DNA from 3 places in the Mesorhizobium sp. M0626 genome. Region 3 is predicted to be linked to each of the others. Evidence: riboswitches for the same ligand, from Rfam matches in the RefSeq annotation. Region 3 holds a riboswitch; each other region holds the start of a gene.

Region 1 (6,769 bases), on a different contig from region 3:
TAAGACCGGGCCATGGGCATGTCCGTCGCGCGACCAGGTCTCGGCGCCGGCGCGCAGGCCACCCGAAAACTCCGGCGCGTCATTGTCGGCATGGCGGACCCAGTCGGGGTCGTCGTGCCGGCTCATCAGGCCGCGGCCGTATATCGGCACCAGCCGAGACAGGTCCTTGTGGACGCCCGGGCAATGCAGGCACTCGTTGAAGTTCTCCCAGAAGATCTTCCAGTTGCAGTTCATCACCTTGCGCAGGACATGCCCTGATACCAGCGTTTCCAGCGGCCAGTTGGCGAGGTCGCCGGATGCGGGATCGAAGGAGGTCCCGGCGGAGCCGGCCGCAGCCTGCTGAAGGTTCACAAAGACAAAGCCGCGCCACACCGACAGCGCCACCCGGTAGAGCGGATGATCTGCCTTGTCGAAACCATCTGGCAGCGATTTCGAGGGAACGCGCACGAGATCGCCGCGCAGCGAGTAGGACCAGGCATGGTAAGGGCAAGTGATGAGCCGCGCTTTCAGCCGGCCCTCGCTTTCCTGGCAAAGCTGCGAGCCGCGATGCCGGCAGGTGTTGTGGAAGGCGCGCAACTCGCCGGTCTCGTCCCGCAGAATGACGATTTCCTGCGTGCCGACGCGGAATGTCCTGAACGCCAGCGGCTGGGCGAGGTCGGCCTCGCGGCAGACGAGCAGCCAGCTTTTGTGCCAGATGGCGTCGAGATCGCGCTGGTAAGCCTCGCTATCCCAATAGGCCGACGACGGTAGCGTCGGTTCGGCCCGGCTCAGGCCGTTATAGGGGTCGCGCTCGCTCGGGCTGGGATGCATGGCTGGCTTCCTATGAAGCGTCAGCCGACACCCCGGCAAATCGTTTGTCAATCAGAGTGCCGCATTGCCGGTTGCAGGCGCGGCGCATAATCATGTCGTGGACATGGGACATTCGGAAATTGGGGGGATTCGGAAAGTGGCCGCACGACAGATGTCGCTTACGCCGGAGCTGGTCGCGCGCTGCTGGCGCGAGATCAGGGACCCCGGGCCGGATCCGGACGCGATGCATCTCGATGACGCCGACTATGACGCGCTGCTGGATGAATTGCAGGTCGAACTCCCGGATAGCGAACCGCTATGGCTGTTCGGCTATGGATCGCTGATCTGGAAACCGGAAATAGATTATGTCGAGGACCGCGTTGCGCTGGCGCGCGGCTGGCATCGGTCCTTTTGCATGAACATGACGCGCTGGCGCGGCACCAAGGACAGCCCCGGCCTGATGATGGCGCTGGACCGTGGCGGACAATGCAAGGGCGTCGCCTTCCGGCTGACCGAAAGTAACCGGCGCGGGCAGTTGGGCCGGCTTTTCCGGCGCGAAGTCACGCTGAAGCCGACAAGCTACCGGCCGCGCATGCTGAAGCTTGCAAGCGAGGCCGGACCGCTCAGGGCATTGGCCTTCGTCATCAACCGCAACGGCCTGACCTATTCAGGGCCGCTCGACGAGGGCAAGGTCGTCGAAAGGCTGGCAACGTCCTGCGGGCACTGGGGGTCGGGCGCCGACTATCTCTACAACACGGTGAAAAACCTTGAAGAGCGCGGCATTCACGATCGCCATCTGTGGCGGCTGCAGCGGCTGGTTGCCGAGCGGATCACCGCGTTGAACCCGTAACGCCGCATGGCGCATTCGCGCTGTTGGCCGGCGGAATTTGGTTTGCCGGATGCGGCCGTTTCAGCCTATAGTCATGCATGTCGTCGGTTCCGTTAGGGACCAAGAGGGAATGCGGTGAGGGCTGACTTGTTGCCCAATGCCGTGGCTGCCCCCGCAACTGTGTGCGGTAGTCCTCTCCAAGCCACTGAGGATTTTTTCCTCGGGAAGGTGGGGAAGGGCGCTGATCCGCGAGCCAGGAGACCTGCCGGCGACAGGGAACTGACTTCGATGCCCTCGGGTGGAGGGCGAAAGGACAAGATATGAATACCGCTTCCGTCTCCCTCGGCGCTTCCGTCTCCTCGCAGTCGCGCTTCATGCAGCTCGTGCTTAGCGCGTTTCTGGGCATTTTCGTCGTCGGCGTTGTCGGTTTCTCGCATATCGATGCGGTCCACAATGCGGCGCACGACTATCGCCATTCGATGGCGTTTCCCTGCCACTGACGAGGATCTGACATCATGAACCTGTTTCGCAACGTCGTGTTCATCGCGGCGATCGCAGGGCTCGTGGCGGGTGTCGCTCTCGCCTGCATGCAGGCCTACGCCACCGTGCCGCTGATCCTCAAGGCCGAGGTCTACGAAAAGGCTGGTGGCGGCCATGAGCATCAGCATGCCGCGGCGCCCGCCGCCAACGCTGCGGACACCGATGCCATGAGCACCGCCGCGCCGGCGGAAAATGCGGTGAGCAGCGCAGCACCGGCTGAAGCAGCCGCGCCGGCGGAGGACGAAGGCTGGGCGCCGGCCGACGGCTTCGAGCGTTTCGCCTTCAGTGTCGTCGCCAATATCGTCACCGGCATCGGCTTCGCGCTGGTCCTGGTGGCGGTTTCCGAGTTCGCCGGCGGCATCGGCAGCTGGCGCCAGGGCGTGTTCTGGGGTCTGGCGGGCTTTGCCGTGTTCACGCTGGCGCCGGGACTCGGCCTGCCGCCGGAACTGCCGGCAATGCCGGCAGCCGATCTCATGCAGCGCCAGATCTGGTGGTGGGCAACGGTGATGGCAACCGCGATCGGCCTTGCCCTTATTACCTTCCGCACGTCGGCGCCCCTGACCGTGCTCGCCGTCCTCCTGATCGTCGCCCCGCATATTGTCGGCGCGCCGCAGCCTGACAGTTTCGTAACGCCGATCCCGGAGGGCCTGCATCATCAGTTCGTGGTGGCGGTGACGCTGACCAATCTGGTGTTCTGGCTGGTGCTCGGCGCAGTTGTCGGCATAGTGCACTCGCGCTTCACCGGCACCGCGACCAGCCTGCGCGACAGCTTTGCCTGATCGCAGTTTGACCTTCATCATCGGCGGTGCGCGCTCCGGAAAGAGCGCGCATGCCGAAACTTTGGCGACGGCGTTGCCGCCGCCATGGGCCTATATCGCCACCGCGCAAGCCTATGACGGCGAAATGCGCGAGCGCATCGCGCAGCACCGCTCGCGCCGCGGCGAGGGATGGGCGGCCATCGATGCGCCGCTCGATCTTGCCGGCGCGCTCGAAGCCTTGCCGGACAACCAGCCGGTGCTCGTCGATTGCCTGACGCTGTGGCTGACCAATCATATGCTGGCCGATCATGATCTGGAGGGGGAGTGCCTGCGGCTGGCCGACGTGCTGTCGCGGCCGCGCGGACCGTGGTTCGTGGTCTCCAACGAAGTCGGACAAGGCATCGTGCCCGACAATGCGCTGGCACGCCGGTTCCGCGATGCCGCCGGCCGGCTCAACCAGCAGGTCGCGGCGGTAGCTGATATGGTGCTTCTGATGGTGGCGGGGCTGCCGCTCAAGGTGAAATAATGACCGATATTGACGCAAAAGACGAGGAACGCCATCGCGCCAAGATGGCCAAGCGCAAGGCGGTGCAGGACGCCGAGGTCGCGGAAAAGACGGTCGAGAAGGGGCTGCTGATCGTCAACACCGGCCCCGGCAAGGGCAAGACCACCGCCGCCTTCGGGCTGGCGCTGCGCATGCTCGGCTACGGCAAGCGCGTCGGCATCGTCCAGTTCATCAAGGGCAAATGGCACACCGGTGAAAAGGATGCTTTCGCGGCATTCGGCGACCGTGTCGTCTGGCACGCGATGGGCGAGGGGTTTACCTGGGAAACGCAGGATCTGAAGCGCGACATCGCCGCGGCCGAAGCGGCCTGGGCCAAGGCGCTGGAGCTAATCGCCGATCCCTCGATCAACCTGGTTGTGCTCGACGAACTGAACATCGCGCTGCGCTACGACTATCTCGATCTCGACAAAGTGGTGGCGGGGCTGAAGGCGCGGCGCGAAGGCTTGCATGTCGTCGTCACCGGCCGCAACGCCAAGCCGGCGCTGGTCGAGGCGGCGGATCTGGTGACGGAGATGGGCGTGACGAAACATCACTTTTCGGCGGGCGTGAAAGCGCAGCAAGGGATCGAGTTTTGAAGGTCTAACTTCGGGAGATCACCGTTGGAACAAGCCGTGATTGTCTACCTTCTTCTGAGCGGCGGTCAGTTCGGGGCGCCGGAAGAGCGGCAATCGGTCCAAGTTCTGGAGGATCGGTTGGAAAAAGCTGTTTCAAATGCGCATGTCGGCGAATTTGATGGTGACGAGTTTGGTGGGGGCAAATGCACCCTCTATCTGTACGGGCCAGACGCCGAGAAGCTTTTCCTTGTGATTGAGCCTGTGCTGAAATCCTCGGCTGTGGCCGCCGGCGGTTACGCGATCAAAAGATTTGGCGCGGCGGTGGATTCAAACGCCAAGGAAGTCCGTGTCTCTTGGTGAGTCAGGCGGCGCATCTACTGCGAGATCAAAACATCCAGGTAGATGACGACCGCGGAGAGCAATCCAAACAGCGCGATCAGCAGATAGTCTGCTATCTGGTAAAGTTTCAGCGCCCGCCGGATGTCGGTGCTGTCGGCCTCGCGGCGGCCGCCTTCGCCCATATAGGCGTCCTCGACGATGACGCCGCCATAGCTGCGCGGGCCGGCGAGCGCCAGGCCGAGTGCGCCGGCCATTGCCGCTTCCGGCCAGCCGGCATTGGGCGAGCGGTGCTTTTTGGCGTCGCGCCGCACTGCTTGCCAGGCGTTGCGGGGATCGGCGCCGTCAACGAGAAAGGCGGCGGCAACGATCAGCAACGCGGTCAGCCGGGACGCCGGCAGGTTGATCCAGTCGTCGAAGAGTGCCGCCGCGCGGCCGAAGGCCTCGTGGTGCGGGGTGCGGTGGCCGATCATCGAATCGGCGGTGTTGGCGGCCTTGTAGGCGACGCCGCCGGCCAGACCGCAGACACCTGTCCAGAAGGCGGGCGCAACGATGCCGTCGGAGAAATTCTCGGCCAGGCTTTCGATGGCGGCGCGGCTGACGCCGGCATGGTCGAGCTTCTCTGGATCGCGGCCGACGATGCGCGCAACCGCAATGCGGCCGAGCGCCAGCCCGCCGGTATCCAGCGAATCGGCCACCGCCTCGACATGTTCGGTAAGGCTCTTTTGCGACAGCAGCGACGAGGCCAGGATTGCCGTGATGATCATGCCGGCAGGAAAGAGCTGCCAGAGCAGGATTTGCACGATGAAGGCGATTGCCGCCGGCACCAGCACGATCACCAGCAGCGCCTGCACGCCGCGGCGGCGACGCAGCGCGTCGGAATCAGTGTCGCGGTTGAGCCTGAGGTCGAGAAAGGCTATCAGCCTGCCGAACCAGGTGACGGGATGGCCAACGGTACGGAACAGCCAGTCCGGGTAACCCAGGATGCGTTCGATGGCCAGCGACAGGAAAGCGATCAGGATCGACATGAAGCTTTCTGATGGAGCGATTACTGTGGTGGATCACGGTGGATCCCTTGGCCGGGCGAGGGCGCTCTTCCCTCACGCGCCACAACCTTTCGTCGATCTCTCGACAGGTATCAATCCGCACTCCTACCCGCTTTTCGAGCTGCCCGCCACCGCCCTGTCACGATTGCCGGAGGCCGCGCGCCTGCGTGAGCTGGCCAGGGTCGCGGCCGGCGCCTATGGCGCGCCTTCGGCCGAGAATGTGGTGGTCGCCCCGGGCACGCAGATCCTGCTGCCGCGCGTCGCCTCGCTGGTGAGCCCCGGCAAGGCGCTGGTGCTCGGGCCGACCTATGCCGAGCATGCCAGGGCCGCCGCGATTGCCGGCCATGCGGTGGCGGAGGTCGACGATTTCGAGGGGCTTGCCGGAGCCGAAATTGCCATCGTCGTCAATCCCAACAATCCCGACGGGCGAGTCGTGTCGCGGGAAAGGCTGCTTCGGCTTGCCGAGACATTGCGCGCCATAGGCGGTCTGCTGGTCGTCGACGAAGCCTTCATGGATGTCGGCCCGCACGCGGAAAGCCTGACCGGCGATGTCGGGCGGGGCGGCATCGTCGTGCTGCGCTCGTTTGGCAAGTTCTTCGGTCTCGCCGGCCTGCGACTCGGCTTCGCACTTTCCGATGCAGCGACGGTCGAAAGGCTTGGATCGCAATTCGGCCCTTGGGCGGTCGCCGGCCCAGCGCTGGAATACGGCATCCGCGCGCTTGCCGACAGCGGCTGGCAGGCCGACATGCGGCGGCGGTTGGCGCAGGATGCGGCGCGGCTCGATGCGCTGCTTTCGCGCTTTGGCGTTGCTGTCGCCGGCGGCACGACGCTGTTTCGCTATCTCCGGCTTGCCGATGCACCGGGGCTGTTTTCGACGCTCGGTGAGCGCGGCATATTGCTCAGGCATTTTTCCGAGAGTCCCCAGGTGCTCCGCGCGGGGCTGCCTGGAAGTCAGGAGGAATGGCAGCGGCTTGAATCGGCGCTTGCCGACTGGGGCGCACGGCGCGACGATGGGTCGAAGGAGATCGCGCCATGATCCATATCTGTTCGCTGGCAAAGCTTGAGGAGACGGTGGCCAAAAGCGGCGCCGTGCGCGTGCTGTCGCTGCTCGCTGCCGGCACCGAGGTGACGCGGCCGGCCTCAATCGCGAGGGAAAACCACCTGCATCTGGTCATGCACGACATCGCGGTGGCGCAGGACGGCATGACCATGCCCGGCGAAGACCATGTGCGCAATCTGCTCGATTTCGCCCGGAAATGGGACCGCGCCAAACCCATGGTCGTCCATTGCTATGCCGGCATCAGCCGCTCGACCGCCTCGGCCTATATCATTGCGGCGGCGCTCGCCCCGAA
Region 2 (6,769 bases), on a different contig from region 3:
TTCCTGTCCGAGCAGCCGGACCTCAACTTCCACAATCTGCAAGTCCAGGACGCGCTGCTCGACGTCACCCGCTTCTGGCTGGAGCGCGGCGTCGACGGCTTCCGCCTCGACACCATCAATTTCTACTTCCACAGCCAGGGGCTGGAGAACAATCCGCCGCTGCCGCCCGAAGAGCGCAACGACCAGACAGCACCTGCGGTCAATCCCTACAACTACCAGGACCATATCTACGACAAGAGCCGGCCGGAAAACCTTGCCTTCCTCGAACGGTTCCGGGCGCTGCTCGACGAATATCCGGCAACCGCCGCAGTCGGCGAAGTCGGCGATTCGCAACGCGGACTGGAAGTGGTCGCCGCCTACACCGCCGGCGGCAAACGCGTCCACATGTGCTATTCCTTCGATTTCCTCGCGCCGGAAAAGATCAGCGCCGCCAAGGTGCGCCAGGTGCTGGAAGCCTTCGGCAAGGTCGCCAGCGACGGCTGGTCGTGCTGGGCCTTTTCCAACCACGACGTGATGCGTCCGGCCTCGCGCTGGGCCGCCGACGAGGCTGACCCGGCCGCCTATCTGAAGGTTATCTCGGCGCTGCTGATGTCGCTGCGCGGTTCGGTCTGCGTCTATCAGGGAGAGGAGCTTGGGCTGGGCGAAGCCGAGTTGCAGTTCGAGGATCTGCAGGACCCCTACGGCATTCGCTTCTGGCCCGAATTCAAGGGCCGCGACGGCTGCCGCACGCCGATGGTGTGGGATGCAACCGCCAGCAACGCCGGCTTTTCGACGGCCAAGCCCTGGCTGCCGGTGCCGGGCAAGCATTTGTCGCAAGCGGTCAATGTTCAGCAGGGCGACGCGGCCTCGCTGCTCGAGCACTACCGGCGCTTTCTCGGTTTCCGCCGCCAGCATCCGGCCCTCGCCAAAGGCGACATCGAGTTCATCGAAAGCGAGGGCGACACCGTCGCCTTCACCCGCCGTGAGGGCAATGAGCAGATCGTCTGCGTCTTCAATCTGGCCAGCAAGCCGGCCGAGGTCGATCTCGGTGGTCAGGCGCTGCTGCCCTTGGCCGGGCACGGTTTTTCGGGACAATCCGGCACAGGTTCCATCCGCCTCGGCGGCTACGGCGCTTGGTTCGGGCGCATCGACTGAGTTTTTGACGAAACTGGATTTTTTGAGGAAATCCAGGTTCTCTAGGGAAATCACTGGGAGGAAATTATGGCCGATGTCACGCTGAGACAGGTGAAGAAATCATACGGCAATCTGCACATTCTCCACGGCATCGACCTCGACATAAAGTCGGGCGAGTTCATCGTCTTCGTCGGCCCGTCGGGTTGCGGCAAGTCGACCTTGCTGCGGTCCATCGCCGGGCTTGAGGAGATCACCTCCGGCGAGCTGAAGATCGCCGGCGAGGTGGTGAACGACGTGCCGCCTTCCAAGCGCGGCATCGCCATGGTGTTCCAGTCCTATGCGCTCTATCCGCACATGACCGTCTACGACAACATGGCCTTCTCGATGAAGATCGGCAAGGAAAGCAAGGCCGAGATCGACAAAAGGGTGCGGCAGGCCGCCGAAATCCTGCAACTGACCAAATATCTCGACCGTCTGCCCAAGGCGATGTCGGGCGGCCAGCGCCAGCGTGTCGCCATTGGCCGCGCCATCGTGCGCAACCCGAAAGTGTTCCTGTTCGATGAGCCGCTGTCGAACCTCGACGCCGCACTGCGCGTCGCCACCCGCATCGAGATCGCCAAGCTCAAGGAATCGATGCCTGCCACGACCATGATCTACGTCACCCACGATCAGGTCGAAGCGATGACGCTGGCCGACCGCATCGTGGTGCTGAAGGACGGCCATATCGAGCAGGTCGGCACGCCGATGGACCTCTACAAGAAGCCCGGCAATCTGTTCGTCGCCCAGTTCATCGGCTCGCCGGCCATGAACATCCTGCCGGCGACGATCGACAAGACGGGCAACCCGACAATCGTCAGCCATGTCGGCGGCCGCAAGGCCACTGTGCCGATTGCAACGCTGGCGTCAGCCAAGGGTGCGGCGGTCAGCTTCGGCGTGCGGCCGGAGGATCTGTCGGTCGCCACCGGCACGGAATATCTTTTCGAGGGCGTGGTGGACTATGTGGAGCAGCTCGGCGAGGTGCAGCTGGTCTATATCGATATCGGCCGCGCCGACCTGCCATTGGTGACCAAGCTGCCCGGCAATGTCGAGGTCAAGCGCGGGGCAAAGCTGCGGCTGACCGCGGATGCCGGGGACCTGCACATCTTCGACGCCGATGGGCACTCCTTCTCGCTCAAGCCGGTGGAAGTGAAGGCGGCTTGAGATAGCTGCGTCGTACAGGCATGAAAAAAGAGCGGCGGGCTAGGCCCGCCGCTCTTTTTTAAGCTTCGGCTGTTAGTTGTTGCCGAACCGATCCCTGTCGCTGCTCTGAGGAACGAACTTCTGTTGGTCGTCCGACGAGTTCAGCAGCTTGTAGACCGCCGAGTTGGTGCCGGTCGACGAAGTGCGGGTGGTGTCGACGGCAGCGGCCGGCTGGTTGGCGCCATTGGAGCCATAATTGTCGCTGCCGGCAAAGGCAGCGCTCGAAACAGCCAGAACGGCTGCGGCGGCGAGAACGATCTTCTTCATTTTAGTCTCCTGAATTTTTCTGATGCCGCCAGCTGCAGCGGATAAGCCCGCCACGTGCTGGAAACCGGCTTTTAGCGGCCGAAAAGGTTACGGTCGGCACCGTGGGCAGGCGCCTGCTCGGCTGGAGCCGACTTCTCAACCGAAGCCGTATGGCCACTATCGGTCGACGTAATCGCAGGCTGGTTGGCGCCGTTCGAACCGTAGTTGTCGCTGCCGGCGAAAGCGCTGCCGGAGATGGCCAAAACGGCGGCGGCAGCAAGGATGATCTTTTTCATTTCAAATACTCCTGAATTTTTTGGGATCCCGAGAGCGACGGGTTAGCCGCCCTTCTTTGGTCGGGATCAGCGATTGCCGTAGAGGTCGCGGTCGGCGCCCTGAACGACAGGCTGCTTGTCAGCGTGCGCCGGCTTCTGAATGGAAGCCGTATACGAGCTGTCGACCGAGACGGCTGGCTGGTTCGCACCATTGGAACCGTAATTGTCGCTACCGGCGAAGGCGCTGCCGGTGATCGCCAAAACGGCTGCGGCAGTGAGGATGATCTTTTTCATTTTTAGTACTCCAGTTTGTCTGTCCGTCTAGCGGCGTGTCTTGGGAGGAATTCGCGTCGTTCGGACAGCCCCGATGTGGGAAAGCCATAGGCTGGTTTCCAATCACGAAGTTGTTCCGTGTGGACCACGGTCCTGCACCTTGAAATTGTGCCAGGAAGTTCCTCTATGGTCATTTATCGCATTGTTTTCAGTCGCTTATGCCGAACCGAGTGGTTCGCTCCGATGTCGGTTTCCGGGCCGTCGTTCACACCGTCCTGCACGCATTGTCAACAGAAACGAACCGTTCGGTTCGATTACAGATTGCTAATAGTAACTTTTCGATACCGTTGAGCCCTTTTTGCCCCCGATCGAACTGGATCCGCAGCGATTCGAAACGGCGATGATGGCGTCGCAAGAAACGTCTCAGCTCTTTGACCGGCGGCGGGGGGCGTATGCCGCGCGTGTCGCGCCGCATGGATATGATGTCGCTTTCATGCCGACGTCGCGATCGCTGCCGTGATTAGATGATCGCATCTCGGGTGCCGCTTCGTGACGACGCAGCGGAGAATTGGGAAGCCGGTCAGAATCCGGCGCTGCCCCCGCAACGGTGGTGGAGTTGAAGTCGCAACGGGAGACCACTGGGCAAGAGCCTGGGAAGGTGTCGCGATGGTCCGCAAGGACAACTCCAGAGCCCGGAAACCAGCCCGAGATGCCTAGACTCGACTGATCGCGGTGGGCGGTCAAGAGGTGGATAGTGCATGTCCGGCGCCGCGCCGGCCTGCGTTCGATCCTTCCTCCATCACCACCAAGTTCAGTCCTTAAACCACGAGGACAGAACTATGGATACGCGCAACGACATGCTGAGGCTCCTGAACGGCCGCAAGCAAGGCTTTTCGCTGGAACAGCCCTTCTACACAGACCCGGACTATTTCAAGCTCGACATGGAGCTTATCTGGTATCGCGACTGGCTGTTCATCGGCCATGATTGCGAACTGCCGAAGCCCGGCAGCTATATCACCGTGCAGATCGGCGATTATCCGGTGGTGCTGGTCCGCGACCAGAAGGGCAACATCAACGCCTTTCACAATTCCTGCCGCCATCGCGGCAGCCGTGTCTGCAACACTGAGAGGGGCATGGCGGCAAAGCTTGTCTGCCCCTATCACCAGTGGACCTACGAGCTTGACGGCCGGCTGCTGTTTGCCCGCCAGATGGCCGACGGTTTCCACAAGAGCCAGTTCGGCCTGAAGCCCGTCGCCTGCGAGAGCGTCGGCGGCTACATCTTCATCTGCCTGGCGAAAGAACCTGCCGACTTTGCGCCGATGCGCGCCATGATAGAGCCCTACCTCAAGCCGCACCGGCTGAATGAAGCCAAGGTCGCCTTCGAGAGCACCATCATCGAGAAGGGCAACTGGAAGCTGGTCTGGGAAAACAACCGCGAATGCTATCACTGCGCCGGCAATCATCCGGAGCTGTGCAAGACATTCCCCGAAGCGCCGACGGTGACCGGCGTGCAGGGCGCCGACAGTGACCCGGAGATGCTCGCGCACTGGGCGAAATGCGAGGCGGCGGGCCTGCCGAGCAAGTTCCGCATCGATCCGGCCGGGCAATACCGCGCCACCCGCGCGCCGCTGCTGCGCGATGCCGTCAGCTACACGATGTCGGGAAAGCGCGCGGTGACGAAGAACCTGTCCGACACTGTTGCCGCCGACCGCATCGGCACCTTGATGCACTACCACTATCCGACGACCTGGAACCACATCCTGATCGACCATGCGGTCACCTTCCGGGTGCTGCCGATCAGCGCCACCGAAACCGCGGTGACGACCAAGTGGCTGGTGCACAAGGATGCGGTCGAGGGGGTCGACTACAACCTTGAGGAGCTCACCCATGTCTGGACCGAGACCAACGACCAGGACCGCCGCATCGTCGAGGAAAACGCCTTCGGCATCCTGTCTCCGGCCTATGAGCCCGGCCCCTACTCGGAGCTGCACGAGGGCGGCGTGATCCAGTTCGTCGAATGGTACGCGGCCTTCATCGGCCCGCGCCTTGCCGAAGGCGGCCGGCCGGCGCTGCGCAGCGTCGCGTGAGCTGGAGCAGGCGAGGAAGGACCGGAGGATGAATGCGATGACGGATCTTGGGCTCTATCGCCATCTCGACCAGATGGCGCCGTGGAACGACAGGCTGCAGGTGCTGGAAGTGATCGGCGTCAGCGACGAGGCGCCCGACGTCAAGACCTTCACCTTCCGCTCCGACAATCAGACCTGGTTCCGCTACAAGCCGGGCCAGTTCCTGACGCTGGAACTGCCGACACCGGACGGGCCGCTGATGCGCACCTATACGCTGTCGTCGTCACCATCGCGGCCGTTTTCGATCGCGGTGACAGTGAAGGCGCAACCGGGCAGCATCGGCACACGCTGGATGTTCGACCAACTGGTGCCCGGCTCGCACGTCAAGGCCTATGGACCGGCGGGCGACTTCTCGTTGCACAGCCACCCGGCGGCCAAATACCTGTTCATTTCGGCTGGCTCCGGCGTGACACCGATGATGTCGATGCTGCGCTGGCTGAACGACTGCGCGCCATGGACCGATGTCGGTTTCGTCAACTGCGCGCGGCGTGCCGAAGAGATCATCTTCCGCAAGGAACTCGAACTGCTCGGCGGCCATATGCCCGGCCTGTCGCTCGGCTTCATGATCGAGGAACGTTCCAGCCGCGAAGGCTGGTACGGCCATATGGGGCGCATCGATGCGATCCGGCTGCCCTTGCTGGCTCCGGATTTCCGCGAGCGCGAAATCTTCTGCTGCGGCCCCGATCCGTTCATGCGCGCCGTGCGCGGCATGCTGGATGCCGCCGGCTTCGACATGACGAAATACCATCAGGAGAGCTTTGCCGCGCCTGTGATGGAGGAAATTCCGGCGCCGTTTGCCTCCCCGGTCGAGGACGGCATCGCTGCACCTGTCGAAGCCGTGACGCCGATCCGCTTCTCGCTTTCGGAGGTCGATGCCGGCTGCGTCGCCGGCCAGACCGTGCTGCAGACCGCGCGCAGCTCGGGCGTGCGGATTCCCGCCGCCTGCGAGTTCGGCCTGTGCGGCACCTGCAAGGTGAAGAAGGTCTCCGGCGAAGTCGAGATGAGCCACAATGGCGGCATCCTCGACCACGAGATCGATGACGGTTTCATCCTTGCCTGCTGCTCGAAACCATTGTCGGCGCTCGAAATCGAGGCTTGAGCCGGTCGACTTCGCCGCAACGGTCGCCGAGGCAGGCGTTGTGTTCGCGGGTCTTTGTCTTGCCAAGCATAGGCCGAGTGATTTAGACGCACTTAGGAAGGGCTGGCAGACCGTGAAACCGGCGCATCCCTTCATGGGCGCATGGAACGGGGGACAGAGCGATGCAACAGCGGGTCTATGCGGTCGCAAGCAAGGACATCGTTTTCGAATCATTCGATGGCGAAGCCGTCGTTCTCGATCTTTCGAACGGTAAGTATTTCGGCTTTTCCGATTCCGGCAGCCGGGTCTGGCAGGCTTTGTCGTCCGGCGTCGCCACTGAAGCGCTGGTCGGAGCTGCCGCGGGCGCCGCAAAAATAAGCCTGGCCGACCTCGAAAGCTTCGTTGCCCGACTGCTCGAT
Region 3 (6,769 bases):
CTTGACGAAACGGCAGGCGTATGTCCGGAAGGCACAACAGCTTGGCTGGTTGCGTCCTGACATGAAATCCCAAGTCTCAGTGCGCTATGAGGGGTTGCGCCCGGTCGCCCTGGATACCATCGTCGTGTCGACGCAACATGACGAGCAGGTCTCGCAAGAGACTGTCCGCGAGGGCGTCATTGAGGAAATCATAAAGCCTGTCCTGCCGACCCACCTGGAGACGGAAGGCATCAGAATTCTGGTCAACCCGACGGGGCGGTTCGTAGTCGGCGGGCCGCGCGGCGACTGCGGTCTCACTGGACGCAAGATCATCGTCGATTCCTATGGCGGGATGGGTCGTCATGGCGGCGGCGCCTTCTCGGGCAAGGACCCGTCCAAGGTTGACCGCTCGGCTGCCTATGCAGCCCGCTATGTCGCAAAGAACATCGTCGCTAGCGGACTTGCGGACGTGTGCGAGGTGCAGCTTGCTTACGCAATCGGCGTGGCCAGTCCGGTTTCCGTCATGGTCAACACGTTCGGGACAGCCAGGGTTGAGGAAAGCAGGATCGAGCGCCTCATTCTTGAGTTGTTCGATCTCAGACCGAAAGGCATTATCAAGATGCTTGATCTCTTACGCCCTATATACCGCAATACAGCGACCTATGGCCATTTCGGCCGTGAAGAGCCTGATTTCACCTGGGAGAAGACAGACAGGGCGGACGAATTGCGTCGCGAGGCAGGACTCGCCGCCCCGTGAGAGCCGCCGGCGAACGGATTGGCAAGCGGAAAGCCCATTTCCACCGGGCAGAGCCGCGCCTGGCAGGCGTGGCAAGAAGCCGGCCCGGGTTTTTTGGCGGAGACATTGATGCCGGATTATGACGTGCTTTGCATCGGCAATGCCATTGTCGACATCATCGCCCAGTGCGACGACGCTTTTCTCGAGACCAACGGCATCATCAAGGGTGCGATGAACCTCATCGACACCAGGCGCGCCGAGCTGCTCTACAGCCGCATGGGCCCGGCGATCGAGGCCTCTGGCGGCAGCGCCGGCAACACGGCGGCGGGCGTCGCCAGTTTCGGCGGCCGCGCCGCCTTCTTCGGCAAGGTCTCCAACGATGCGCTGGGCGAAATCTATGCGCACGATATCCATGCACAGGGTGTCGCCTTCGACACCAGGCCGCTCAAGGGCGAGCCGCCGACGGCGCGCTCTATGATCTTCGTCACGCCCGACGGCGAGCGCTCGATGAACACCTATCTCGGCGCCTGCGTCGAGCTTGGCCCTGAGGATGTCGAGGCCGACAAGGCATCCGGCGCCAAGGTTACCTATTTCGAGGGCTATTTGTGGGATCCGCCGCGCGCCAAGGAGGCGATCCGGCAGACGGCGAAGCTCGCACACGAGGCCGGACGCGAAGTGTCGATGACGTTGTCGGATTCGTTCTGCGTCGACCGCTACCGGGACGAGTTCCTCGAGCTGATGCGCTCGGGCACTGTCGACATCGTCTTTGCCAACAGCCACGAGATCAAGTCGCTCTACCAGACAAAATCCTTCGACGAGGCGCTGGCTCAGATCCGCAAGGACTGCAAGATTGCCGCCGTCACCCGTTCCGAAAAAGGCTCGGTGATCGTGCGCGGCGACGAGACCGTGGTCATCGAGGCGACCGCCATCAAGGAGTTGGTCGACACCACCGGCGCCGGCGACCTCTACGCCGCCGGTTTCCTGCATGGCTACACGCAGGGCCGCAACCTCAAGACCTGCGGCGACCTTGGCTCGCTGGCGGCCGGCCTGGTGATCCAGCAGATCGGCCCAAGGCCAAGGCAGAATTTGCGCCGCGAGGCGGAAGGGGCTGGGTTGCTGTAGATGCGCCGGCAACTAACCAGCCGCCCTACTGACGCGATGACCGCAGTGGCGGAACTGTGTCAAAGCTCGCTGATAGCGACAGCCATTCGCTTCGGAGAACTGACCCATGCTGCTGCCGTGAAGCTCGCTGGAGGAGCGGTGCAAGGCGTGCTTGCCATGACGGCATTCACCGTCATCCAGATCGTCACCAGCATTTTCCAGAAGCTCAGCTTGGGTAAGGCCAGTAAGGTTCCTGAGGTAACGGAGAACTCGCGGCGTCCGTCGGACTGACTTGCGATCACGTCCCACGATGCCGAATGCGGGCAGCAGACTGAATATTTCACAATGCTAGACAAAGGCGTAAAAGCGCGATCACATAACGACATAAACATTTCGTTATGCGTCATTGACAAAAGAGCGAACTGCTGTGATTGTCTGCGTGTCGTGGTTCTCGCGTGCGGCGCTGCCGCAGCGGAGCTAAGAGGGAAGCCGGCGCGATGCCGGCGCTGCCCCCGCAACTGTTAGCGGCGAGCCAACACACGTCACTGAGGCGAATACCCTCAGGAAGACGGGTAGAGGCTATGACCCCGCGAGCCAGGAGACCTGCCACGCGAATTACGTCCACGGGCGGGGTGTCTCGGTGGCCGCTGCAACCCGGCGTTGATGCCGGCCTGCTAGCGCCTTCCTTGTCACCGACGCCCCAATCATCGGGGTATGACATGACTGTCTCTCAGCAAATTCCTGTAGCAACGCTCGGCGTGCCGCGCTTCGGTCGTCGGCGAGAACTGAAATTCGCGCTTGAAAGCTACTGGTCCGGAACATCGTCCGCTGGCGACCTTCTCACGACGTCGAAGGCGCTCCGTGCCGCTAGCTGGGAAGAGCAGCGCGATCGCGGCGTGTCGAAAATCCCGTCGAACGACTTCTCGCTTTACGACCATGTGCTCGACACCGCAGCCATGGTCGGGGCCGTTCCATCCCGTTACGGCTGGAATAGCGGCGAGGTCCCACTTGACATCTACTTCGCAATGGCGCGCGGCAACCAGGGTCAGACGGAGGATTGTGGACACGCTGGTTACCAGGAGGAGGCTCATGGACCTGGTGTAACCGCGATGGAAATGACCAAGTGGTTTGACACCAACTACCACTACATTGTGCCGGAACTCGATGATGATCAGACGTTCGCCCTCTCGTCATCGAAGCCGGTCGATTACTTCCTCGAGGCTAAAGCTCTCGGCATTCACACACGCCCAGTCATCCTTGGACCCATCACCTTCCTCAAGCTGGCGAAATCGCCTGCCGAGGGGTTCGGTCCCATCGCGCTCCTACCGCGGCTGCTGCCGGTTTACGAGCAGCTTCTGGAGAGGTTGAAGCTGTCGGGAGCCGACTGGGTGCAGATCGATGAGCCAGCGCTTGTCCTCGATCTGAACCCGAACGAACGAGCTGCGTTCGAATTCGCCTATGGCCAGCTGTCGAAAGCCGCGCCCGAGCTGAAGATCATGCTGGCTACGTATTTCGGGTCGCTGGGAGACAATCTCGAAACCGCGATTTCTCTGCCCCTGGCCGGCCTGCATATTGATCTCGTGCGCGCTCCCGAGCAGCTGGAAACGGTGGCTCGGCTCGCTCCGAAGGATCTGGTGCTCTCGCTTGGCTTGATCGATGGCCGCAACGTCTGGCGTGCGAACCTGCCCGCCATTCTCGACCGCATCAAACCGATCGTCGCCGGCTGGCCCTTGGACCGCGTCGAGATCGCGCCTTCTTGCTCGATGCTGCATGTGCCGATTGATCTGCGCATGGAGACGGAACTCGACGCGGACATCAGGTCGTGGCTCGCCTTCGCGGCCCAGAAGACCGACGAGCTGGTCTTGCTGGCCCGGGCCCTGTCCCAAGGCAGGGATGCGGTGGCAGGCGCGTTGAAAGCGTCTGCCGAGGCTGCCGCCACGCGCGTGACATCCACGAGGATCCATGACCCGCTTGTTCAGGGGCGGATCGCTAGCATTGAGGACAGCGCGAAGCGACGAGAGAGCGCTTTTGGCGAGCGCTCCAGAGTCCAGGCCGGCTCACTCGGGCTGCCGCCGTTCCCGACGACGACCATCGGGTCCTTCCCGCAGACGCCGCAGGTACGCAAGGCGCGGGCCGCTCATGCGAAGGGCCAGCTGAGCTATGTCGACTATGAGACGTTCCTGAAGAAGGAGATCGAGGCTGCAATTCGCTGGCAGGAAGAGATCGGGCTGGACGTGCTGGTGCATGGTGAGTTCGAGCGAAACGACATGGTACAGCATTTCGGCGAGCAGTTGTCCGGCTTCGCGCTCACCCAACATGCCTGGGTACAAAGCTATGGGTCGCGCTACGTGCGTCCCCCCATCATTTTCGGCGACGTATCGAGGCGCAATCCGATGACAGTGCGCTGGTGGCAATTCGCCCAGTCGCTTACGGAAAAGCCCGTGAAGGGAATGCTCACAGGCCCAGTCACCATTCTCAACTGGTCTTTTGTTCGCGACGACGTACCCCGCTCCGAAGCCTGCCGCCAGATCGCGCTCGCCATCCGCGACGAAGTGACGGATCTCGAAAGATCCGGCGCAAGGATGGTCCAGATCGATGAGGCCGCGTTTCGCGAAGGATTGCCACTGCGCCAATCTGACTGGAAAGTCTATCTCGACTGGGCTGTCGAATGTTTCCGGATCGCTTCAACGGGTGTAAAGGACGCGACTCAAATTCATACCCACATGTGCTATTCGGAGTTCAACGAGATCATTCACGCGATCGCTGGAATGGATGCGGATGTCATTTCGATTGAGACGTCGCGCTCGAAGATGGAACTGTTGGACGCCTTCACGAGCTCCAAATATCCGAACGAAATCGGTCCTGGCGTCTATGATATTCACTCACCACGCGTCCCGGAAGTCGGCGAGATTTCGGACTTAGTCATGCTTGCCCGCGAGCGACTGTCCGACGGCCAACTGTGGATAAACCCGGACTGTGGCCTCAAAACACGCAAATGGGAGGAGGTCCGCCCTGCCCTCATTAACATGGTCGCTGCAGCACGCGCGCTCCGGCAGAAAGTGCAGGCGTGAGGCTTCTCTTCCTCACCGTGTGGGGAGTTGCCGGCTGGCGGATGTCGGCCGGGAATATGCCAAACCGATCACACTCTTGGAAATGAGCCACTCGGCGCAAATGTGCAATTTCCCTACGGCACGTGTCTTAATCCCGCAGAAATATAAATGTGGCACTACGCTATAATATCGTTCCTTGGGGACATACAGGCCCCGCGCCTCGAACAAATCGGACACGCGTCGTTTCTCAAAGTAGACTGCTTGGCGCGTTCGCTCAGGCAGCGACAATATATGGTGCTGCGTCTGTCCGCCCCCAGTTGATCGAGCAGACTACGGGCGAGGTGGCAGGGTCCGGGTATCGCTAGCGTCCCGCGGAGATGGACGTCGCAATTCGTGTCGCCAAGTAAAAATCGCCAATCATTTTCGATTGCGAGTCCGCAGCCAGTTGGCCCTTATTTTCCTGAGATCTGCGTTACAGGCCGGGGCGTTGTCGCCGTTTCTGAGGGTAAGATGGGATAGGCGACGTCAGGTGCCTCTCCGGTCAGCGAGTTGAGGAAGGCAACAAGCAGGTCAACTTCTTCGTCCGCCAGTACTACGCCGAGCTGGGTGGTCCCCATAATGGCGACGGCCTGTTTCAGATCCCAAACCTTGCCCGTATGAAAGTATGGCGCGGTGAGTGCAACGTTGCGCAGCGGCGCCACGCGGAAGACATAGGAATCGTCGGCTGCATTGGTGACCTCAAATCGGCCCTTGTCTTTGTCCGGCAGGACTTCGGCGCTGGGCCGTTCCACGAGGCCGAATGGGTAATAGGCTTGCCCACCAACGTTGATGCCGGCATGGCAGGACGAGCAGCCTTTGTCCATGAAAAGCACCAGGCCCTGTTTCTGTTCGGAAGTCATGGCAACCTCATCACCATTCAGGAAGCTGTCGAACGGGGCAGGTGTGACCAGTGTCGCCTCGAAGGCTTCGATCGCCTTGGCGAAGTTGTCGAAGGTGACCCGATCGGCTTCAGCCGGAAAAGCTGCATCGAACCACTCGACATATTGCGGCATGGACTTGAGAGTGGCGATGAGTTGGCTCGGTGTATTGGCCATTTCGATCCCGGCTTGGACCGGTCCCTTCGCCTGAGCCTTCAGGTCTTCGGCACGACCATCCCAGAACTGGGCGATGTTGAAGACAGCGTTCAGTACAGTCGGCGCGTTGCGCTGTCCCTTCTGCCAACCATGGCCAATCGAGGTTTCGTGATTGTCGTCGCCGCCGGTGGCCAGGTTGTGGCATGAATTGCACGACAAGACGCCTGACGCCGAGACGCGTGGATCGAAGAACAGTGCCTTGCCGAGAGCGATCTTTTCCGGGGTGATCGGGTTGTTGGCGACTGTCGGCGTGGTGGATGGCAAAGCCGTGAAGGTGGCCAATGCCGTATCTCTGAGGTCGGTGGGGATCGAATCCGCAGCAAAGGCGGTGGGTGCCAGCAAGGTGACAGCCATCGTACTGAATAGGATTTTCATAATTGGTCTTCCTGCGTCGTCCACGCAGCCATTATGCGATCTGCGGCTCATGAACGCCCTGAGCTAGATCAGCTTGAGGGAGAGTACGGGGTCTGACACCTGTTTTCGCAGCTGAGCTGGGACCCTCTTGGAAGTGATCGCTCTTCTCGATTGGCTTCAGGGAGAAGGAGTATCCCTGCTCGGCAACCAGTTGTATGCATCAAAGCACGCCCTGAGGGCGGCTTCGTAGATTCGGTCACTGCGATCTTCCAGCCAAGGTTCAGAAAGTCACAGCATGCGCAAGACTGGCAATCTCTTGCACGAGGTGCGCTGCACGCCTTGCGAAAAGTGAGCTTCTGAACCGTCAGGGTTCATTCGTTCCTCCTGACCTGCTGATTGCATGAATCGGCCTTATC

What was found. Region 3 has a riboswitch for cobalamin ahead of metE (5-methyltetrahydropteroyltriglutamate--homocysteine S-methyltransferase). Riboswitches for the same ligand answer to the same signal wherever they lie in the genome.
Region 1: linked by a shared signal. The riboswitch ahead of NKI37_RS02475 (CbtB domain-containing protein) and the one ahead of metE (5-methyltetrahydropteroyltriglutamate--homocysteine S-methyltransferase) in region 3 are both predicted to bind cobalamin.
Region 2: linked by a shared signal. The riboswitch ahead of NKI37_RS11400 (aromatic ring-hydroxylating oxygenase subunit alpha) and the one ahead of metE (5-methyltetrahydropteroyltriglutamate--homocysteine S-methyltransferase) in region 3 are both predicted to bind cobalamin.

The regions. Positions count from the first base shown of each region.
Region 1 covers NZ_JAMYQD010000002.1:85,066-91,834, reverse strand. Annotated here, with positions in the region: gene NKI37_RS02485 (aromatic ring-hydroxylating oxygenase subunit alpha) at 1-810, opposite strand, end outside; gene NKI37_RS02480 (gamma-glutamylcyclotransferase) at 947-1,639, shown strand; cobalamin riboswitch at 1,707-1,902, shown strand; gene NKI37_RS02475 (CbtB domain-containing protein) at 1,939-2,118, shown strand; gene NKI37_RS02470 (CbtA family protein) at 2,134-2,937, shown strand; gene cobU (bifunctional adenosylcobinamide kinase/adenosylcobinamide-phosphate guanylyltransferase) at 2,930-3,442, shown strand; gene cobO (cob(I)yrinic acid a,c-diamide adenosyltransferase) at 3,442-4,056, shown strand; gene NKI37_RS02455 (hypothetical protein) at 4,081-4,395, shown strand; gene cbiB (adenosylcobinamide-phosphate synthase CbiB) at 4,410-5,399, opposite strand; gene cobD (threonine-phosphate decarboxylase CobD) at 5,398-6,453, shown strand; gene NKI37_RS02440 (tyrosine phosphatase family protein) at 6,450-6,769, shown strand, end outside.
Region 2 covers NZ_JAMYQD010000008.1:10,089-16,857, forward strand. Annotated here, with positions in the region: gene bglA (beta-galactosidase BglA) at 1-1,134, shown strand, start outside; gene NKI37_RS11380 (ABC transporter ATP-binding protein) at 1,201-2,313, shown strand; gene NKI37_RS11385 (DUF680 domain-containing protein) at 2,386-2,619, opposite strand; gene NKI37_RS11390 (DUF680 domain-containing protein) at 2,691-2,894, opposite strand; gene NKI37_RS11395 (DUF680 domain-containing protein) at 2,961-3,167, opposite strand; cobalamin riboswitch at 3,667-3,868, shown strand; gene NKI37_RS11400 (aromatic ring-hydroxylating oxygenase subunit alpha) at 3,986-5,233, shown strand; gene NKI37_RS11405 (FAD-binding oxidoreductase) at 5,271-6,371, shown strand; gene NKI37_RS11410 (PqqD family protein) at 6,533-6,769, shown strand, end outside.
Region 3 covers NZ_JAMYQD010000036.1:13,012-19,780, forward strand. Annotated here, with positions in the region: gene metK (methionine adenosyltransferase) at 1-736, shown strand, start outside; gene NKI37_RS30630 (adenosine kinase) at 845-1,837, shown strand; gene NKI37_RS30635 (hypothetical protein) at 1,838-2,107, shown strand; cobalamin riboswitch at 2,245-2,441, shown strand; gene metE (5-methyltetrahydropteroyltriglutamate--homocysteine S-methyltransferase) at 2,536-4,887, shown strand; gene NKI37_RS30645 (cytochrome-c peroxidase) at 5,319-6,374, opposite strand.